Regions from separate parts of the Thalassobacillus hwangdonensis genome, predicted to be linked through region 1. Evidence: a T-box and tRNA genes for the amino acid it is inferred to sense, from the RefSeq annotation. Region 1 holds a T-box; the other holds one or more tRNA genes.
The links. The T-box of region 1 lies ahead of serS (serine--tRNA ligase). A T-box ahead of a tRNA ligase gene usually reads a tRNA of that ligase, here a tRNA-Ser.
Positions count from the first base shown of each region.

Region 2: it has a tRNA-Ser gene. The T-box ahead of serS (serine--tRNA ligase) is inferred to sense a tRNA for this amino acid. The anticodon was not compared.

Region 1 is NZ_JBHTKL010000005.1:49,034-60,373, forward strand. It holds gene ACFQ2J_RS09445 (hypothetical protein) at 28-534, opposite strand; gene serS (serine--tRNA ligase) at 661-1,935, opposite strand; T-box leader at 1,987-2,202, opposite strand; gene pdxT (pyridoxal 5'-phosphate synthase glutaminase subunit PdxT) at 2,242-2,832, opposite strand; gene pdxS (pyridoxal 5'-phosphate synthase lyase subunit PdxS) at 2,887-3,771, opposite strand; gene ACFQ2J_RS09465 (serine hydrolase) at 3,892-5,226, opposite strand; gene guaB (IMP dehydrogenase) at 5,332-6,801, opposite strand; gene ACFQ2J_RS09475 (YaaC family protein) at 6,972-7,925, shown strand; gene ACFQ2J_RS09480 (HD-GYP domain-containing protein) at 8,156-9,238, opposite strand; gene gyrA (DNA gyrase subunit A) at 9,354-11,340, opposite strand, start outside.
Region 2 is NZ_JBHTKL010000001.1:1,131,644-1,142,983, reverse strand. It holds gene ACFQ2J_RS06135 (hypothetical protein) at 89-463, opposite strand; gene ACFQ2J_RS06130 (NfeD family protein) at 589-1,215, shown strand; gene ACFQ2J_RS06125 (methyl-accepting chemotaxis protein) at 1,309-3,051, shown strand; gene ACFQ2J_RS06120 (DUF1189 family protein) at 3,086-3,586, opposite strand; gene ACFQ2J_RS06115 (Na/Pi cotransporter family protein) at 3,816-5,444, shown strand; tRNA gene ACFQ2J_RS06110 (tRNA-Asn) at 5,684-5,758, shown strand; tRNA gene ACFQ2J_RS06105 (tRNA-Met) at 5,768-5,844, shown strand; tRNA gene ACFQ2J_RS06100 (tRNA-His) at 5,884-5,959, shown strand; tRNA gene ACFQ2J_RS06095 (tRNA-Ile) at 5,963-6,039, shown strand; tRNA gene ACFQ2J_RS06090 (tRNA-Ser) at 6,050-6,142, shown strand; tRNA gene ACFQ2J_RS06085 (tRNA-Phe) at 6,412-6,484, shown strand; gene ACFQ2J_RS06080 (superoxide dismutase) at 6,707-7,318, shown strand; gene ACFQ2J_RS06075 (MFS transporter) at 7,458-8,738, shown strand; gene ACFQ2J_RS06070 (peptidoglycan D,D-transpeptidase FtsI family protein) at 8,823-11,024, shown strand; gene ACFQ2J_RS06065 (PstS family phosphate ABC transporter substrate-binding protein) at 11,283-11,340, shown strand, end outside.

The DNA of each region.
Region 1 (11,340 bases):
CTAAAAATGATTAAATTTTAAGATAATTCATAGGCTATTTTTCAGCTCTTTTGCCAGTTTGGATGCCCGTGCTCCACGCTGGCTGAACAGCAAGCGTAAATCGTCAACGCTCTGATAAGAAAGCCGGATATGATAGTAATTCACGTATTCCCCAATGGCAAAGATATAAAGGAACAAAAACAAATAGATGGTAGGTGCAGCCACCATGATCTGATAAATCACCAATAGAATGCCGTAAGCCAGCAATGCGAACGTGATCCTTTTCAAATATGTAAACCACCTGCACTGGCTTTTCGTCATACGAGAAAAGTTGCCTTGCTTTGCCTGTTTCCATTTCATATACCAATAAAAGCTTCCTTGAAGAAGAATGAATTCAAGCACCAGGAACGCATATACAGCAGGATATGAAGTTACATATGCAGCAATGCTTTCCATCGACTTAATGGCATAGAACCATAAAAAAGCAAACAGGATGGACGCAATCAATTCTCCGGTCCAAAGCCGTATGTATTTCTTTATCATTGATTCCCGCATAGATATTTCCCCCTTACAACTACCATATAGGAATCAGCATATGAACTCTATAACTTTTTGTGACTAAGTTTCGCCAAAATAAAAAAGACGAACACGGTATACACCATGCCCGTCTTTTTGCAGTTATTATCCGATGATTTCTTTTCCACCCATATAGGCTCGTAGTACTTCAGGAACGACCACTGTGCCGTCTTCCTGCTGATAGTTCTCAAGGATCGCAGCGACCGTACGTCCTAGTGCAAGACCAGATCCATTCAATGTATGAACGAATTCAGGCTTCGCGTTTTTATCAGGACGGTAGCGAATGCCTGCACGGCGTGCCTGGAAATCTTCAAAGTTAGAACAAGAGCTGATTTCACGGTACGTATCGTAGCTTGGAATCCACACTTCGATGTCGTACTTTTTCGCTGCAGTGAACCCAAGATCACCAGTGCACATGCTCATCACACGGTAAGGAAGCTTCAATAGCTGCAGTACTTTTTCAGCATTGCCTGTCAGTTCTTCCAATACATTGTAAGACTCTTCCGGTTTTACGAACTGGACAAGCTCGACTTTGTTGAACTGGTGCTGGCGGATTAGACCACGAGTATCCCGACCTGCAGATCCTGCTTCAGAACGGAAACATGCGCTGAATGCCACGTACTTCTTCGGCAGGTCTTCACCGTCAAGGATTTCTTCACGATGATAGTTGGTTACAGGGACCTCGGCTGTTGGGACGAGATAATAATCCCAGTCTGCGATTTTGAAGGCATCTTCTTCAAATTTCGGCAGCTGACCAGTGCCTGTCATAGACTGGGTGTTGACCATGTATGGCGGAAGCATTTCGCTATAGCCATGTTCGTCAGAGTGTAGATCCATCATGAAGTTGATCAATGCCCGCTCAAGGCGAGCTCCAAGACCTTTATAGAATACGAAACGGCTGCCCGTTACTTTGGACGCGTTTTCGAAGTCCAGAATATCAAGTTCAGTCGCAATATCCCAGTGAGCTTTCGGTTCGAATCCGAAAGAAGGACGGTCGCCCCATGTACGGGCTTCCACGTTGTCATCCTCATCTCCTCCGACAGGTACGCTCTCATGAGGGATATTTGGAATGGATAGCAATAGGGTTTCCAACTGCTCTTCCACTTCTTTAAGCTCTGTATCAAGCGTTTTGATGCGGTCACCGACTTCGCGCATTTCTTTGATCATGTGATCGGCATCTTTCTTTTCGCGCTTCAACACAGAGATTTCTTTAGATACTTCATTTCGCTTCGCTTTCAGCTCTTCTGCTTCCAGAATCAGTTCGCGGCGACGTGTATCCAAATCACCGAATTTATCAAGGTCGGACAAGTCCTCTCCCCTGTGCTGCAGCTTCTCTTTCACTTCTTGAAAATTATTACGCAAATACTTCAAATCCAACATATTAACTCCTCCTCATTTTTAAAAATAGAAAAAGCCCTCATCCCTATAATATATAGGGACGAGAGCTTGGAATTCCCGCGATACCACCCTGATTGGAGACAGTTGTCTCCCGGCTCATCTTCTTTAACGGCGAGTCACCGGACATGCCTACATTCTGTTCAGCATGTCAGCTCAAGGATGGATTCACAGCTCCTTCCGTCAGTTTTCACCGGCCACTGACTCTCTAAAGAAAGGTTCACTGCTACTGGTTCCTGTCATTGCTGTTAACGATTCGTTTATTGATTATAAAATATAGCGGATTTCCAATTAACTTGCAAGTGTTTTTTTTGATTCTTCGACCATTTTTACAAAGTGGGCAGTCATTCGGTGATCATCCGTAAGCTCGGGATGGAAGGCACAAGCGAGCAAATGGCCCTGCTGAGCAGCAACGATACTGTCGTTGTAGGTTGCCAGCACTTCCGTATCCGCGCCAACTTCAAGAATATAAGGAGCACGGATGAACACTGCGTTGAAGGCTTCCGCTACACCTTTGATATCAAGGTCTGCTTCAAAGCTTTCACGCTGGCGGCCGAATGCATTACGTTCCACCTTCATATCCATAAGACCGAGGTGGACATCATACGAACCGTTGATTTCAGATGCGAGAAGGATCATTCCTGCACACGTTCCGAAAATAGGCTTGCCGCTTTTTCCGAATTGCTTCAATGGCTCTAAGAAATCATATTTATCAATCAAACGACGCATTGTGGTACTTTCTCCACCAGGGATGATCAGTCCATCGATTTCGTCGAGTTGTGCAATTTTCTTAACGATGATGCCTTCTGCACCAGAGGCTTCTACAGAACGGATGTGTTCACGAACCGCTCCTTGAAGTCCCAATACACCAATTTTCATCATGATGAATGTCTCCTTCTTATTATCTCAGGAAAAGCAGGAGTTTAAACCTGCTGATTATTCACTACGGTCAGCCATGCGCTGGTCCGGAGTCAAAGTAGACATCTCAAGGCCCGGCATTGCTGTTCCAAGGTCTTTGGAAAGTTCACCGATCAATTTGTAGTCATCATAGTGAGTTGTTGCTTCTACAATCGCACGAGCGAACTTCTCAGGGTTGTTGGACTTGAAGATTCCAGATCCAACGAATACACCATCAGCTCCAAGGTGCATCATCAATGCAGCGTCAGATGGAGTTGCGATTCCACCAGCTGCAAAGTTTACGACCGGCAGGCGTCCTTCTTCACGGATTTGAACTAGAAGCTCATATGGCGCGCCATTTTCTTTCGCGAATACCATCACTTCGTCATCGCTCATTCCACGAAGACGGCGGATTTCCGCTTGTACTTGGCGCATATGGCTGACTGCTTCAACGATGTTACCAGTTCCAGGCTCACCTTTCGTACGAAGCATGGAAGCACCTTCTGCGATACGACGAGTTGCTTCGCCAAGGTTACGACATCCACATACGAACGGAACTGTGTACTCATCTTTTTTGATGTGATAGATGTTATCTGCAGGAGTCAAAACTTCACTTTCATCGATATAGTCGACGCCCATCGCTTCAAGCACACGTGCTTCTACGATGTGACCGATACGAGCTTTTGCCATTACCGGAATTGATACAGCGTTCAATACTTCTTCTGTAATTGTCGGATCTGCCATACGTGCTACGCCACCAGCTGCACGAATATCAGAAGGCACACGCTCAAGCGCCATGACTGCTACCGCACCAGCCGCTTCTGCGATTTTCGCCTGTTCTGCATTGACGACGTCCATGATGACGCCACCTTTTTGCATTTCCGCCATTCCACGTTTTACACGATCAGTACCTACTTTTGACATCTTCCTATTCCTCCATTCCTTTACATGCTTCCCAATATAATATTTTGAATGCGTTACAATCGGTTTCCCGTCCTTTATTGTATCGCAAAAATCGTTAAATTCCTATCAAATGAATCAGGATTAGAACCAGCCTTTTACAGTGTCGACAGCGCTAGTGAAGATGTTGCTGAAGAAATCACCGACAGCACCAAGCATAAGCATGAACCAGTTGTTTTTTTCCACCGTTTCATCCGCTACAAGATCGACACTTTGTGTACCAGTCTTATTATCAAAAATGTTGCCGTAGGACTCTTCGCCATTATAGACCAGCTGTGCAGTACCGACTTTGTCACCTTTTTTGATTGGTGCCGTCAATTCACCGGATTTGTTCAGCTTGTCCTCAGCCCATTTATATTCGATGCTGTATTGATCGTCTTCCCCTTTTTTCATCACGGTCTTTAAAGCTGTTGCAGTGGATACTTCCACTTCATCTTCTTTTCCTTTATCGACCGCAGCAGTTTCCTCATCTTCAAGCTGGAAACCTTCAGGGTAAAGTTCTTTCGTTTCGAATTGTGTAAAGCCGTACTCCATCAATGTACGTGTCTGTTGGAAACGGTCTTCTTTACTGTCTGTTTTCATTACAACAGAAATCAAGCGTTGACCGTCACGTTCTGCTGTACCTGTGAAACAGTAACCAGCCATATCTGTATAGCCTGTCTTCAAACCTTCCATCCCTTGGAAACCGAATGCTGCAAGGTGGCCAGGCATTTCCGGAAGCATCCAGTTCAAGTTCTGATCCTGATGGCCTTCGAACTTGATTTCCTTCTGGCTGGATATTTCTAACGCCTCTGGATAGTCTTTGACAAGATGGTAGGCAAGCAGGGCAGTCGTGCGTGCAGACATTTGGTTGATTCCATCCGGGGATGTCCCTTCTGGAACGTTCTGACCTAAATCTGCATTTTCAAGACCAGTAGAATTGACAAATTGATAGTCTGGCAGACCCATTTCTTCGGCTTTCTCATTCATCATTTTGACGAATTCACCTTCAGAGCCTGCAATCAATTCTGCCAAAGCGATCGTAGTAGCGTTATCCGAGATGATCGCCATCGCTTCATACAGTTCACGTACCGTATAATCTTTATTTTGAGTCAGTCCAATTCCTGAAAAGGATGGATTGGCTGAAATCGAATATGGATAATCTGAGATTTGTGTTGTCGTATCCCAGGAAATTTTACCTTCTTCAATTGCTTCAAGTACTAGATATTCCGTCATCATCTTCGTCATACTGGCAGGAGGCAAAGTCATATCGGCCTCTTTCTCAAAAAGGATCTTACCAGTTTCCGCGTCTACAAGAATGGCTGATTTAGCCCCTAAATCCACCTGTGCATATGTATGTTCCGGCTGCACAAAAAACGTAGTAAAAGAGATCATGAATGCCATGACCACTATCAAAGCTGCTTGAATCTTTTGTTTCAACTTACTCGACCTCCACCATAATAGTATGCATCTTTGTCATTTTATCACAGGAAGGCATAAAAAAATAGACAGGGAATAGTCCCTGTCTATTAATCTCTCCATAGGTTAAACGGAGTAGTTCGGTGCTTCTTTCGTAATTTGTACATCATGCGGGTGACTTTCGCGAAGCCCTGCACCTGTGATGCGGATGAACTTACCGTCATTACGAAGCGTTGTCAGGTCAGGCGTACCGCAATATCCCATACCTGCACGCAAGCCGCCGACAAGCTGATGGATCGTTTCCGCCAATGGACCTTTATAGGCCACACGTCCTTCGATGCCCTCCGGTACGAGCTTTTTCTTTTCTGATTCCGCTTGGAAATATCGGTCTTTCGAACCAGCTTCCATTGCCCCGACAGATCCCATACCGCGATAGACTTTGAAGCGTCTGCCTTGGAAGATTTCCGTATCTCCTGGACTTTCTGACACACCAGCGAACATACTGCCCAGCATGACTGCATGTGCACCAGATGCTAGTGCTTTTACGACATCTCCGGAATATTTGATTCCGCCATCTGCAATGACAGGGACATCAAACTTCTGTGCTTCCTGTGCACAGTCATAGACAGCAGTAATCTGAGGAACTCCGACACCAGCGACGACACGAGTCGTACAGATCGAACCAGGTCCGATTCCTACTTTGATCACATTCGCCCCAGCTTCGATCAGATCACGCGTCGCTTCTGCTGTTGCGACGTTACCAGCGATGATGTTCATGCTCGGATATTTCGAACGGATGCGCATCACCTGGTCGATGACCCCTTTCGAATGCCCATGAGCAGTATCGACAACAAGTGCATCGACACCAGCTTCGACAAGCTTGTCCACCCGTGTCATCGCATCCGCTGTAACACCGACTGCTGCCGCTGCAAGCAGGCGTCCTTGCTCATCTTTAGCAGCATTCGGGAATTCGATGACCTTTTCAATATCTTTAATTGTGATCAGACCTTTGAGCACGCCTTGGCTATCGACAAGAGGAAGCTTTTCGATCTTGTACTGCTGAAGGATTCGTTCTGCTTCATCAAGGGTTGTACCAACAGGAGCAGTCACCAGATTCTCGCTTGTCATCACTTCTTTGATTTTTATCGAATAATCATCGATGAAACGAAGGTCACGATTAGTGAGGATTCCGACCAGTTGCTGCTGATCTTCGTCATTTACAATCGGAACACCGGAAATTCTGTATTTACCCATCAGGTGTTCAGCGTCAAATACTTGATGATCCGGCGTCAAATAGAATGGATTCGTAATGACACCACTCTCGGATCGTTTTACTCGGTCGACTTCTTCCGCCTGCTCTTCGATCGACATGTTTTTGTGGATGACCCCGAGTCCACCTTGTCGAGCCATGGCAATCGCCATCTTCGCCTCTGTGACCGTATCCATCCCTGCACTGATGATCGGCACATTCAGCTTCAGTGTAGGGGAGAGTTCTGTCGCTACCGACACATCTCTCGGCAGAATCTCTGATTTCGCTGGAACCAACAACACATCATCAAATGTCAAACCTTCTTTTGCAAACTTATCCTCGCGCATGCTTGATCCTCTCCTTCAGGTGTACGAAATAGTTTTGGTAAAAATGGGTAAACCTAAGCGATAGTGGGACTTTCAGACAGTATCTTATTTTTATATACAATACGACATCGCTTGAGCTTTTTCAATAGGTAGACATGGTAGAATTTTTTTCCTTGAAAGAGGGGGATGAGATGCAAAAAGATGCGAGAACTTTTCTGACGTATTTGAAATCGCTTCCACATGCGCGGAGTTTTTTGCAAGAATGCTATAAAAAGCAGGGGATGGAAGAAGCAGAGGCAACCGCTTATAAGAACAGTGAACGGTTCTGCTACTTCCTGGAACATGGACTGCACTATATTGAAACAGGGATGAGTTCACCGTTATCCGTGAAACCTGTGTTGTTTTTCTATGGTCTCGGGCATCTGCTGAAGGCAAGTCTGCTTATCAAAGACCCGGAATACCCGCCTTCCTCCAAGGTACTGGCACACGGGTTATCGACAAGGAAAAGGAAGAAACAGAACTATTCCTTCTTACAGGATGAAGTGAAAGTTCAGCCGCAAGGGTTATTCACCTATACAGGCAGCCATCTTTTTCAACTGAAATCCTCGTTCCAGAAAGCGAATATGGACCAGCTGCTGCAGTTGATTCCGGAAATGGCACCGTTATATCAATGGAGAGGGGAAAGAAAATTACTGCCCGTAGGTAAGGAAGGGAAAACGACGATTCTGCTTGACCTTGCTGCATGGAATGCCTTTCACCTGTCAGAACGAAAAATCAAACGTAGATTTGCGGGCTTTAACGTGACAACAAGTGAAAAAAAGGGGGATATTCTCCATATTGAACTCGAATCACCTCTACCACTGCATCAGTCCGCCCCTTTTTATTTCTCTGAAGAGGAGAAGACTTTCTACATGGCTACATCGCCAGATGCAGAGGACCATCTCGAAGAGGTCCTGATCCATTATATGGTCCTTTACAATTTGAGCATGATCGCTCGATATGAAGTTGAATGGTGGATGGACGTCCAATACATGCGTGATACCGAGGACTATGCATTCATCATCCACTTCCTCGACATCACCGCACAAAAAATAACAACCCTGATCGCCTATTGGCTAATGAATCAATCGACATTAAGCCATTAGATAAGAGATAGGGTTGTCCAACTATACTATTATTTAAGTTTATAATAAGCTAAGCGATTGCACACCTTAGATAAAATGGGAAGGGATTTCACGAGACTCCTTCGGAAAAACGAATGAGTCGAGACCCCGCAGCGCAGCGAGGAGGCTCGATCGTTCGTCCGAGGAATGCGAGTGAAATCCCGGGCCATTGTAACTTATTACGGTTTAGAAAATCTTCAATGATATGGTAATTACCCTACAACTTCCTCGATATAAACATCCAGGTGATTTTTCAGATGAATGATTTCCTCATTCTGCTGGAGCCGAACCATCGGCCTCGTCGGCTGGGATGATTCTATGAAAACGACCTCGCCCAAATCATTATTGGAGAGCTTCACTTTCGTACCAGTAGAGAAATTCGTCATATGGGTGATGAACGTCTGCACAATCTCATGGTTGAACCGGCCGAATTGTGCTTTCATCATTTCTTCGAGCACTTTGAATGGAGACTGTTTCGCACGGTACAGCCGCTCTGATGTCATCGCATGGTACATATCGCTGACAGCAATGATTCCACTGAAAATATGAAGCTTCTCCGATTTCAGGGCGAAAGGATATCCGCTTCCATCCAACCGTTCATGATGTTGGAGAATCCCGAGCTTAGCCCCTTTGGAAAGTGCAGGAATCGACTCTACCATGCGGTAGGAGTGCTTCGGATGCTGCTTGACTTCGTCATATTCAGCTTCTGTCAAAGAGCCCTGTTTAAAGAGAATCTTCGGGTCAATCTTTGCCATCCCACAATCACTGAGCAGGGCAGCAAGGCCTACCTGGATCCATTCTCCTCGTTCCAGGTTCATTTTCTTTGCCAGGAACGAAGCAATCAACGCAGAAGAAACACTATGATGGTACAAATACTCATCTTTTGTGGAATAATGGTGGAGTTTCACGATGTGATTATTGGACTCCACACCCGCTTCCAGCAATGGTACGATCGTATTCCTGATGGTCTGAATGTTGATCGGTGAGCCTGCCTGCCAGTTGCTGAACCATTTTTTATATTCCTTCACAGCTTTCAAATAGAGATCAGCAAATGAATCTTTCGCTTGATTATTCTCGTGGATGACATCCATCTGGATCTTTTCTTCCGGAACGTATGGCTCTCCATCTGAAAGCTTAGGAGATACATCCACAAAATCGACAAGAAATCGTTGCAGCACATGAATATGAAGTTCTTTCAACACGGTATGTTTAGGAATGATCGGGCGATTCGTTTTCCCCATCACTTCCCGAAGTAAAATACATCCTGGTACAAGTTGAGACGGATGAACACGCATTGTTTCCACACCTTTTATGTAAGTATTGGTAACGAAGCAATTCTCTTATGTAAAAGTAAAGCCGCCTGTTAGGAAAACAGGGCGACTTTACTCATCAGATGTGTATCTCGTTGTATTATTCTTCGGTCGGACTATCCTCTTCTGGTTGAGAAGCATCTTCAGAAGTGGAGGCTTCAGCACTTTCTTCTGCTTCCACCGCTTCGATTTCTGCTTCTTCCTCTTCTTCTGCATCTATACGAGCGACGGTTGCGACTTCTTCACCTTCCTGGAGACGAATGAGTCGGACCCCTTGCGTATTTCTACCGGTTTCGGAAATGCTTTCGACAGTCATACGGATCAGTATGCCCATAGCCGTGATCAACATGACGTCTTCTTCGCCTGTCACAGCTTTGACTGCTACGACCACACCGTTTTTGTCGGTAAGGTTATGTGTAAGGATACCTTTACCACCACGGTTCGTGATTCTGTATTCTTCCGCAGGTGTACGTTTACCGTACCCTTTGTTCGTAACGGTAAGCACTTGCATCGAATCATCGATGATTTCCATCGATACGACTTCATCATCCTCTTTCAGGCTGATTCCTTTCACGCCTGCTGCAGTACGTCCCATCGTACGGACCTGGTCTTCATTGAACCGGATCAGGGACCCTTGTTTCGTACCGATCATGATGTCTTTATTGCCATCCGTCAAGCGGACAGAAATCAATTCATCCTCATCCCTTAAGTTTACGGCGATCAGTCCGCCTTTACGGATGTTCGCAAAGCTTGAGAGGGAGGTACGCTTGGAAACGCCATGACGAGTTGTGAAGAAGCAATACCAGTCATCAACAAAGTCTTCGACAGCGATGACCGCATTGATCCACTCATCCCGCTCGATTTCAAGCATGTTGATAATCGGAATTCCTTTCGCTGTACGGCTGAATTCAGGAACTTCGTATCCCTTCGCTTTATACACTTTCCCTTTGTTCGAGAAGAACAGAAGTGTGTTGTGAGTAGAAGTAGACAACAGGTGTTCCACGAAGTCATCTTCGTGGGTGCCCATTCCCTGGATCCCTCGTCCACCACGGCGCTGCGCACGATAAGTGGAAGCAGGGAGACGTTTAATGTAGCCCTGGTGTGTCAAGGTTACGATGATCGTCTCTTCAGGAATCAGGTCTTCATCCTCGATGAAGTCCGTACCACCGATCACAATTTCTGTTCGGCGTTCGTCATTGAAGCGTTCTTTGACTTCCGCAAGCTCTTCACGGATGATTTCCAATACTTTTTCTTCATCAGCAAGGATCGCTTTCAATTCAGCGATCAGTTCTACAAGTTCTTTATATTCTGCTTCGATTTTTTCGCGTTCCAATCCTGTCAGGCGTTGTAGACGCATATCAAGAATCGCCTGTGCCTGCTTTTCGGATAATTCGAAACGAGTCATCAATCCTTCACGGGCGATATCTGTCGTCTGTGATTCACGGATCAGCTTGATTACTTCATCAAGATGGTCGAGTGCAATCCGCAACCCTTCAAGGATGTGCGCACGCGCTTCCGCTTTACGCAATTCATACGCAGTACGTCGACGGATGACTACTTTCTGGTGCTCTAGGTAATACTCAAGACACTGCTTCAGGTTCAGCACTTTCGGCTGGCCGTCTACAAGTGCAAGCATATTGATACCGAACGATGTTTGCAGAGCGGTTTGTTTATATAAATTGTTCAAGAGTACATTCGGGTTCACATCACGGCGAAGTTCAATAACGACACGCATACCATTACGGTCGGATTCGTCACGAAGATCCGTTACGCCATCGATTTTCTTATCACGGGCAAGTTCAGCGATTTTTTCTACGAGACGCGCTTTATTCACCTGGTAAGGCAGCTCTGTAACAATCAGTTTCGCTTTACCATTCGCTTGTTCCTCGATATGTACTTTAGCTCGAACTGTAATCGAACCTTTTCCAGTTTCGTAGGCTTTACGAATCCCGCTCAGACCGAGGATTTGCCCGGAAGTAGGGAAGTCCGGTCCATAAATATGGTTCTCCATAAGTTCCTGGATGGTGATCTCCGGGTTCCTGCTTAATGCGAGCACACCATCGATGATCTCGCCCAGCTGGTGGGGC
Region 2 (11,340 bases), on a different contig from region 1:
TCCGCGATAAAATGCATGTTTCTTTTGTACCATCCCTTATTATAATGGGTATAAGCTTAAATGAGAAGGACCTTGCTTCTATTTTAGCCTATTGGGAATCTGGAAGCTCATATACAGGAAAGCGGTATGCTTCATCAATCTTTATAGCTGAAGGGTCTGTACCCGGATTCAGCTTCTCGAAATCTTCCAGCATTTCCCCTATCCCATGATGATACGATCCATCGTGGATTTCTTCAAGGATGGAAAGGACTGTGTCCCCAGGTTCAACAGTAATTGTAGCATACTTACTGAAACGTGTATCCGGTTGAGGAGGGGGTGTTGGTGGTTCAGCCGGTTCAGAAGGGGCTGATTCTGACGGGGTTACTTCTGTATTCGATTGGATGGTAGTACCCGTAGTAAGGTCTTTGTAGACACTCATGAAAAGCAACAGGACCAGCACAGTGAGGAAAAGCTTCTTTATCAATGCGAGCACATCCCTATACATAGTATAGTAAATATATTCGATGTATTTTTTTACTTTCCTGTTTTGAAACTTTAATTGTTTTCATACGTAAACATATCTATAGAGGAAGAGAGGACGTGAAGATCATGGATTTATTGGAATATGATGCTATTACATTGGTGATTACATTTTTAGGTACGATGTTTCTGATCGGTGAGTTACTGGTCAATATGAGGGGGATTTTCGGGATATTAGGGATTGGATTCATTACTATCTTCTTTTATTCCTATCTTGCGCCGAGCATGTTCCTCATCATGATGTTCGTCTATGTTATCGGATTACTGTTGATCATTATTGATGGAAAGCTATTGAATGATGGCACATTGGCTGTTATTGGAATGGTCTGTATGCTCATCGCTGTAGGGTTTACAGCACCGAACTGGGTTGCGGCATTATACAGCATCATCGGAGTCATCCTAGGTGCAGCTGCATCATTGTTCTTTTTAAAGGCATTCAAACGGAGGGATATGTGGTCGAAAATCGCCTTAGTCGATCAATTGTCATCTGAAGCGGGATATAATACAGTCACTGAAGATTATCGCAGCTTGAGAAACAAACAGGGTACGACGATGACAGATATGCGGCCGGTAGGTACGATTCTTATCGAAGGAAGGGAATACAGTGCTGTCACTAATGGTCAATGGATTCCTAAAGATACGGAAGTTCAAGTCGTTGACATAGATGGTACAAAAATACTGGTAAAAAAGAAGTGATATTTACCAAAATTAACAATAGATTTACACTTGGTTCATACTCCATCCCCATAATAGGACACAGGTACCTATAAAAGGGGTGGAGTATTTATTATGAAAAAAATAGTAGCCAGGAACTTGTCTCTTTCGCTTCAAGCGAGGATTTCCATCATTGTCAGTGTGTTATTTCTGATCTCCCTGACATCCGTTGGGTATTTATCCTATTCAAAAGCGAAGGACAGTCAGATTGAATTAGTCGAGGAGCGGTTGGAGAGAGAATTATCCGCCACCCAAAGCATGGCGGAAAATCTGATGTATGCTTTCGTCGGTGATAAAGAAGTTTTCCAAGGTCGCATGAATACATATATAAAAGCTCAGCAGGCGCAATTGATGCAGGATGGTTTTTCAGCAAAGGTTCATTTGATTAAAGGTGAAGAGATGATCGATGTGGTACATGAAGACAAGAAGGTAGAGTTCGATGAGGGATTGATCAAGGACATCAACCAAAGTGAAAATGGTACGGTTATGCACGACTGGAAAGGGGAGCGCTATGTTTTTTCCTATATACCAATCCAGGAGCTGCAGGGGATTTATCTGATCAGTTTCCCTGCTGCTGACTTCATGAATGAAATCAATCAGCTTGCTTATTTTTCTTTGCTCGTTGGCATCGTGGGGCTTGTACTAGTCATAATGGCAGTGTATCTGTTCATCAGGAAAACGATGAAGCCACTTACTCAATTACAGCAAATGATGCGAAAAGCAAGGAATGGGGAGTTTGAAGATGCTGCGATGCTGAAGACAGATATTCCTGAAATTCGATCATTGACGAAAAGTTACCAATTGTTGATCGGGAAAATTTCTTCCATGTTGGCTAATCTTCAGGAAGCAGTCACTCAATTGGATCATTCCAGCGGAGATCTTGCTAAAGCATCTGATCGGTTGGAGATGTATCAAAGGGGACTGAACAGTGAACTGCAGGAGGTATTAGAAAGCAGCCGAACCGCAGTAGATAGGACCGATGACCAGCAGAGGACCTTTGGAACTCTTGAGGAAGTTTTCAACGAAATGATGGGGCGTCTGCACAAAATGTTCAATAAGCAGACTGAAATGAACAAAGCGGTTGATAAAGGTAATGAAAGTGTCCAGCATGTCATCCGTTCCTTTGAACACTTTCATAAAAGCCTTGAACAAATGGAAGACAGGGTTCGATATTTCCAGACTCATATGGCATCTATCCGTGATTCCGGCGAAAGAATCCAATCGATTGCGGAACGAACGAAATTGCTTGCACTGAATGCGACGATTGAGGCATCAAGAGCTGGTGAGGATGGAAAAGGGTTTGCCGTCGTAGCGGCTGAAGTGAGGAAATTGGCAGAAAGCTCGAAGGATACCGCCATCGATATAGATGGAAAACTGAAGGAAACAAATCAGATTGGGTTATATTTAACAGAACAGTTTGGTTTATTGACAGATGAGTTGAAGGATCAGTTGAATCAAGCATATGTTTCAGAAGAGTCCTATGAAAAACTGTTGACGCATATGGAGTCGTACAACCGAATGATTGAAGATGCCAAATCTTATGTGACAGAAGGTGAGCGAATTTTACCTGAAATGAAAAACGCATTTGAACAATTTTCAATGATCGCAAAGCAGCACATTAACTCAAGTGATCGGTTGTTGGAAACAGCCCAAAACCAACAGATCCAGATGACGCATGCTGAAGGCATCAGACAACAGCTTGTTGGTCTGGCGCAGGAATTAGGAAGTGTGGTGAATGAGAATGTTGGGCTTGAAACGGATGTACCGGGAGCGAACAAGGAAAGGAAGGAACAACACGATCTAATCAAGGCATCATAAAAAATGAAGCGTCGTCCCAGTGTGGGGCGACGCTTCATTTTTTACTTGGAACATATCTGAGGCTTAACAGAATATAAAGCATGCATCCTAACAAGTAGACCCATACTAATGAAGTAACGGAAACGATGAACGATTCCACGATGACCAGTATTAATGTCGGTGCGGTGACAGCAAAAGATGTGACAACCCATAATTGTTTGTAATTGATACGTTTATGGGTAATGACACTATAGATATAAGCAAGCCATGAAAGAAAGCTGATCATCACCATTAGGAAGAAAGAAATGAACAGATAGATGAATGGAAGGAAGATGATTGAAAACACCCCTCCGGAAATTCCTTTCATCATTCCACCACCGACGGATTCACTTGTTGAGAGTAATAATGAAAGTAACATACTTGCCATTACAGGGATAAGAACGATCAGACTAAGAAAAAATATGTATCCGATTGATTTTCCGATTGGGAGGATGCGGAAAGCTCCGATCATTTTGAAGTTGTAAAAGCTTTTTATCAACTGCGTTGTTTTGTTCATGTATTTCTCCCCTTCCGGTTTCTTTCTTAATAGTAAAGAAGGACGCAGAAAAGGACAAGCAAAACAAACGAATATTACCCCCGTTTTAAACGATTGTAAATTTAGTGTTAATTTTGTCGAGAGGTCCTTTACAAAAAGCAGATATATCGACAATAATGGTAGAGGTGTTTCAACGCCATCATATATAAATAAAAATAATAATTCTTGGATGAGAAGGGACGGAGATCTTTTGGAAATCGATGTACAGAAGATGATATTTGAGTTTATTGGTGGACTCGGTATTTTCCTATTCGGTTTGAAGTATATGGGGGAAGGATTGCAGAAAATTGCTGGTGAGCGTTTGAGAGACTTGCTGGACAGGTTTACAAGCAATCCATTCATGGGTGTCCTTGCAGGTGCTATTGTTACGGCATTGCTGCAAAGTAGTTCGACTACCACAGTACTGACTGTAGGACTAGTCAACGCTGGATTTATGACATTCAGACAAGCAATTGGTGTCATCATGGGTGCCAATATCGGAACGACGATGACTGCATTCATTATTGGTATTGATATTAAAGAATACGGCCTTCCGATTTTAGCTGTCGGTGCATTACTGCTCTTCTTCTTTAAGAGTAAGAAAGTCACCTATATTGGTCAGACGCTATTTGGTTTCGGTGCGCTCTTCTTTGGTCTGGAAGTGATGAGTGGTGGGGTTAAGCCGCTACGTGATCTTCAGACATTCCATGACCTGACGGTTAGCATGAGTGACAACCCGATCCTTGGTGTTGTAATTGGAACAGTTTTCACTGTAATCGTACAAAGTTCCAGTGCAACCATCGGTATTTTACAAGAATTCTATGGACAAGGGCTGATGGATATTGATGCAGCCTTGCCGGTACTATTCGGTGATAACATCGGTACAACCATCACAGCAGTACTTGCAGCTATCGGTGCAAGTGTAGGAGCAAGACGTGCCGCAGCCGTTCACGTAATATTCAACGTTCTAGGTGCAGTTCTGTTCCTATTGTTATTGAAGCCATTTACGATTTATGTCGAATTCTTAAGAAACCAATTTGACCTTGAACCAGAGATGACGATTGCATTTGCCCACGGATCTTTCAATATTGCAAATACGATTCTGCAATTCCCGTTTATTGCAGTATTGGCTTGGATTGTTGTGAAAGTCATCCCAGGTAAAGATTCTATTGTAGAATTCAAACCACGTCATCTTGATCCGATTTTCATTGAGCAATCTCCATCACTTGCCCTGGATCAGGCGAAAGAAGAAGTAATTCGCATGGGTGAGTATGCGTATAAAGGACTTGAAGAAACAAGTTATTACCTGAATAACCATAAACAAAAGCATGCGGAAGTGGCGCTGCAGATCGAGGATGCTTTGAATAACCTCGACCGTAAGATTACGGATTATCTAGTCGAGCTATCATCAGCACCGCTTTCTGATGAAGAAAGTCATAAACACTCTGCATTGATGGACTCTGTCAGAGACATCGAGCGAATTGGTGACCACTTTGAAAATATTGTCGAATTGATCGATTATAAGATCTCCAATAAAGTGGACCTTACTGAACAAGCAAATGAAGATTTAAACGATATGATCAGTCTAACCTTGATGACTGTGAAGCAGGCGATGCGAGCGCTTGAAAATATGGATAGAGAAGAAGCACTTGCCGTTGTGCAGAAGGAAGATCAAATTGACCAAATGGAACGTGCTTACCGCAAGAAGCACATCATCCGTCTGAATGAAGGACTATGCTCTGGACAGGCTGGTATCGTGTTCGTTGATATCATCAGCAACCTTGAGCGTATCGGGGACCATGCCGTCAATATTGCAGAAGAAGTTCTAGCTGAACAGTAACTCAGTAAGAAGCGTATTCCTCAAACGAGGAGTACGCTTCTTTTTTAGTGAAAAAATTGTTGAATGAACGGATAGAACATGCTATATTATTTTTGTCGCTTAACAAAGCTTCTGAAAAATACCTTTGACAGAAGTGCTGAGACATGATATATTAAATCTTGTCGCTTCAATGAAGTTACATATGCACAAGAGATTTTTTTAAAAACTGACAAGCTCAATGACATCCTTATTTATATTGATCCACCGTAGCTCAGTGGTAGAGCAATCGGCTGTTAACCGATCGGTCGCAAGTTCGAATCTTGCCGGTGGAGCCAAGAGATCATGGCGGTGTAGCTCAGCTGGCGAGAGCGTACGGTTCATACCCGTGAGGTCGGGGGTTCGATCCCCTCCGCCGCTACCATACATATGTTTCATTAATTAAATACTTATCATTCACATGGCGGTCGTGGCGAAGTGGTTAACGCACCGGATTGTGGTTCCGGCATCCGTGGGTTCGATCCCCACCGGTCGCCCCATGTGGACCCTTAGCTCAGCTGGTTAGAGCTATCGGCTCATAACCGATCGGTCGCAGGTTCGAGTCCTGCAGGGTCCACCATATATATGACGGAGGAGTACCCAAGTCCGGCTGAAGGGATCGGTCTTGAAAACCGACAGGGGCTTCACGGCCCGCGGGGGTTCGAATCCCTCCTCCTCCGCCATTTTTTATTTTTAGGAAGAAAATAACTCATCCAAAATAAGAGAACAGCCAAAATGAACCAAGAGACTTGAGTGACCAAATACCAGTCTCACACAAATCAGAGCACCGGCTTGGTAGCGAAGCCGTAAACCTCTTGAATTATCTTCAGCGTAGGCTTTGCGAGGAGTTCAACACCACACATTAAGCCAGAGGCTAACTAGAACGAGTCGAACGACGAGCACATTCACGTGAACGTCGCGGAAATACTATTAATCAAATTTTCACTATTATGGCTTGGTAGCTCAGTCGGTAGAGCAACGGACTGAAAATCCGTGTGTCGGCGGTTCGATTCCGTCCCAAGCCACTTTCAACCAGAACAAGCAGAGATGCTTGTTTTTTTATTATCTGTTTTTTCATGTTTGAAATGATTCCCAATGGGTATTAATATTTACGGAGCCGATTTTTTGGCCTTCTTTTCATGTGCAAAAGATTTGCATGGGTCATACCACTTTGGTAATGTTGCATTAGAGGCAACATTTTTCATGAAGCTTCTAATGTACATAAATATAAAGGAGGAATTTTCATTATGGCTAAATTTGAACTACCAGAACTACCTTATGCTTACGACGCACTTGAACCACACATCGATAAGGAAACGATGAACATCCACCATACGAAGCACCACAACGCTTATGTAACTAAGCTTAACAATGCGGTGGAAGGACATGCGGATCTAGAAAGCAAGTCCCTTGAAGATCTTTTAGGTAATCTTGACGCTGTACCTGAAAATATCCGTACTGCAGTACGCAACAACGGTGGCGGAGCTGCGAACCACAACCTATTCTGGACAGTAATGTCTCCGAATGGCGGCGGTGCACCATCTGGTGAACTTGCTGATAAAATCAATGATACGTTCGGAAGCTTAGAAAGCTTCAAAGAGAAATTCGAAAATGCTGCAAAAGGACGCTTCGGCTCCGGTTGGGCATGGCTTGTTGTCAATAATGGCAACCTTGAAGTTACAGATACGCCAAACCAGGACACTCCTTTGATGGAAGGTAAAACTCCTATCCTTGGACTTGATGTTTGGGAGCACGCGTATTACCTGAAATATCAGAACAAACGCCCTGACTACGTTTCTGCATTCTGGAACGTTGTAAATTGGGACGAAGTTTCCAAGCGTTTTGACGCAGCTAAATAATAAATGACACATGAAAGCGTAGGCGAATAAGCCTGCGCTTTTTCTTATGCCTGTAGATACTTGTAGCCTCCATCCTAATCGTTTCGTATATCTCCTTTTCATTTGTGAAAACTAACGGTATGTAAAGGAGATTGGAGATATGAATAAGTTATTTCGTACGATTTTAGGACCAACAGAAGTCAATCGTGATTTATTGTTGCTATTGTTGATCGGTGGCCTTTACTCATTAGGGATTTTCCTTTCCAATACATTCGTCAACGTTTATCTTTGGAAGCAGACGAGTGGTGAGTACACAGCCATTGCTTTATATAATTTAAGTATATATATTTTGCAGCCGGTGACGTTCATTTTTGCAGGCAGGTGGGCGAAACGAGTCGACCGCGTCATTGTACTCAGGTCGGGGGTTGTGTTTTTATCCCTGTTTTTCATGGCGGTATTAATTGTCGGAGAACGAGCGGCACAATTCAATATTATGCTAGGTGCGTTACTCGGTATCGGCTATGGATTCTACTGGCTGGCATTCAATGTGCTTACGTTTGAAATAACCGAACCTGAAACGAGGGATTTCTTCAATGGATTCTTAGGATTGCTACAATCTTTTGGAGGAATGACCGGACCGATTCTTGCTGGATTTATTATTGCGAAAATGGAAGCTTTTACAGGATACACCGTTATTTTTACTGTATCCTTTTTACTTTTTATATGTGCTGTCATTGCAAGCTTTTTCCTGAAGCGGCGAAAAGCAAAGGGGAATTTTTCATTCAAACGGATCATCCAGGAAAGAAAAACGAATATCCATTGGAGGAGAATCCTTTATGCTCATGTATTCCAGGGCTTAAGAGAAGGTACATTCCTTTTCGTCATCACGATTTGGGTGTACATTACGACACAAAGTGAGCTTTCACTTGGAATGTTCAATCTGGTCTATTCTGGATCAGCTTTCGTACTCTACTTCCTGGCTTCCAAGTGGATCAAACCGAGAATGAGGAAATGGGCAATCTTTATCGGAGGGACGTCCCTTTACCTTTCCTTGACTATTCTGCTGATGGAATTGAACTTCACGACGCTGTTGATTTACGCAGCAATCATCGGAGTCTCTTATCCAATTCTTTATGTGCCGTATATTTCTTTGACGTACGATGTGATTGGGAAGGCGTGGAAAGCTGCGGAGATGCGGATCGAATATATTGTCGTAAGAGAACTCTTCCTTAATACAGGGAGGATCATTTCCATTGTCATTTTCCTGACTGGTATTACACTCTTTGGGGCGGAAACAGCCATTCCTTATATCCTGTTGCTTGTAGGCTCTGGTCATTTTTGGATCTACTTTTTCATTAAAGACATCAATTTGAAAAAACAACATGGTACAGATGAACTGCTCGGAGCGGAGCCGACTGTAACTGGCAGTAAGAACAGGTAAATAGTCGATTCGTATCATGTTTCAATCTGTAATGAAAATGATATAATGGGGAAAGTGATTTTGAAGAATTAAAGGGGGAGGACGATGGGGAACAAAAAGGATAAAAAGAAGAAAAAGTCGCACCTTCCTTTTCGGTTGAATATATTATTTTTTGTCATCTTTTTACTGTTTTCCACATTGATTTTGCAACTTGGGGTCGTTCAGATACTGAACGGGGAAGACTTCCAGGAGAAAATCGATCGTACAGTGAATACCACTGTACATACACCGGTACCAAGAGGAAAAATGTATGACCGATTCGGAAGAGTGATCGTCGATAATAAGCCGCTTTATTCGATCACTTACACACCTCCAAAAGGGGTACAGCCTCATGATCGACTGGAGCTTGCACAAAAGCTTACCCAGTATATCGATATGGGGGATCAAAAAGAGATTGAAGCGAAAGTAAGGCTTCGCGATCGAAAAGAATATTTCTATTTATTGAACGAAGATGAAGTACGTTCACGGATCAGTGATGAAGAATCTGAAAAGCTTGATGGCGGTGAAGAATATCAGTTGATGCTTGATCGTATCGAGGAAGAAGAAGTCGATGGTTATTCAATAGAAGAACTTGAGGTCATAGCGATCAAGAAAGAATTGGACCAGGCTTCCGAACTTGCTCCACACGTTATCAAGAATGAGGATATATCCGTAGAGGAGTTTGCTACGGTGGCTGAGAATCTAAACAAACTGGCAGGGATCAATGTAACATCTGACTGGGTTAGACAGTATCCTCTAGGTGGTACTTTCCGAAATTATATTGGTAGCATTACCAGCAGTAAACAAGGTATTCCTCGATCTAATCTCGACTATTATCTGTCACTGGATTACAGCCGTAATGATCGTGTCGGTGAAAGTGGATTGGAGAAAGAATATGAAAGCTACTTGCGCGGAATAAAAGAAAAAGTCCGCTACCTTACTGATAAAGATCAAAATGTGGTAGAGACCGAAGTAGTAAGAGAAGGTTCGAGAGGTAACGACCTTCTGCTTTCCATTGATATGGAATTACAGGCAAAGGTCGATGAAATCGTAAAGAAAAGGCTGAAGGAAGTCATCCAGAAGTCGCCTTATAACAATCGCTTTGCAGAAGATGCAATGGTTGCGATGATGGACCCTAACACAGGGGAAGTGCTGGCGCTTAGTGGATGGACGTATAATCGTGATCGCGATAAAGATGAACCTGAATTCTACGATCGCTCGTACAAAGTAATTCAGGAGCAGCATCTTCCTGGTTCAACGGTTAAAGGTGCGAGTGTGTTGACAGCCTTGCATGAAGGTGTCTTTCAGCCGGGACATACTATCTATGATAGACCGTTGATTGTGCCTGGTGAAAATGGGCAGCCGTTGAAAAAAGGTTCCTATCGCCAATTGGGACTAGTGAATGATATTTCAGCATTAAAGTATTCTTCAAACGTCTACATGTTCCTGGCTGCATACCGGCTCGGAGGAGATAGGTATGAACCGATGGGTAAATTAGATTTCAAAGCCGATACTTATGAAAGACTGCATTATTATTTCAATCAGTTTGGATTAGGAGTGAAAACTGGTATTGATATGCCGTCTGAATCTCGAGGACTTGTAGGTACCAATCCGGAAGATCAGGGTAATATGCTGGACTTCATGATTGGCCAGTACGATACTTATACAGCAATGCAGTTAGCTCAATATGTATCGACAATTGCAAATGGGGGCTATCGTATCCGTCCACATATCGTCAGCGAAGTCAGAAAACCGATCAATGAAAAAGGTGAACTTGGACCATTACTTGAAAAGAATGACACCGATGTGCTCAATCGGATCGAAATGGATGAATCCCTGATTAAACGGGTCCAGGAAGGGTTCAGACAAGTCGCGCAAAGTTCTGGAGGTACTGCATATACTGTATTTCAAGGACTTGTCCCTGAATATGACAAACCTGCGGAATACAGTCCAGCTGCAAAAACTGGAACTGCTGAAAACACTGCTTATATTAGGGATGACGAAGGGAATATTATAGATGGAGTTGATACGGAAAATCATACACTTGTAGGATATGCCCCCCATGATAACCCTGAAGTAGCATATTCTGTCATCGTACCGAACCTTAAAAAAGGATACAGCTACAACGTCAACAAACTGATCGGCAGAGACATTCTTGATGCATATTTTGAACTGAAAAAAGAACGTCAGGAACAAGGCGTCGATATGGATCTCACCGACGAAGATAAAGAAGATACAGAGGAAGACGAAGAATCTGAACAAGAGTGATACCTTAGGGTGTCACTCTTTTTTTTGTCCAGAAAATTACATCATTTATTGAAATTATTGGGACACTATCTAAAGGCATGGCACCTGCCGCACCATATCAAGGGTCTAAGTATGAATTTCGACAATATACAAGAAAATCACCCAATTTACAAAACCTTAACATCTGATTTATATAGCTTTAATACTTGGGACTTAAGATATGAATTGTAGGTTGGTCAAGCCAATCAAAAATACTACAGATACGTAGGGGGAAAAGAAATGAAGAACTTTAAGCACTTCGCACTATTATTCACACTTATCCTAATGCTCGGTGCAT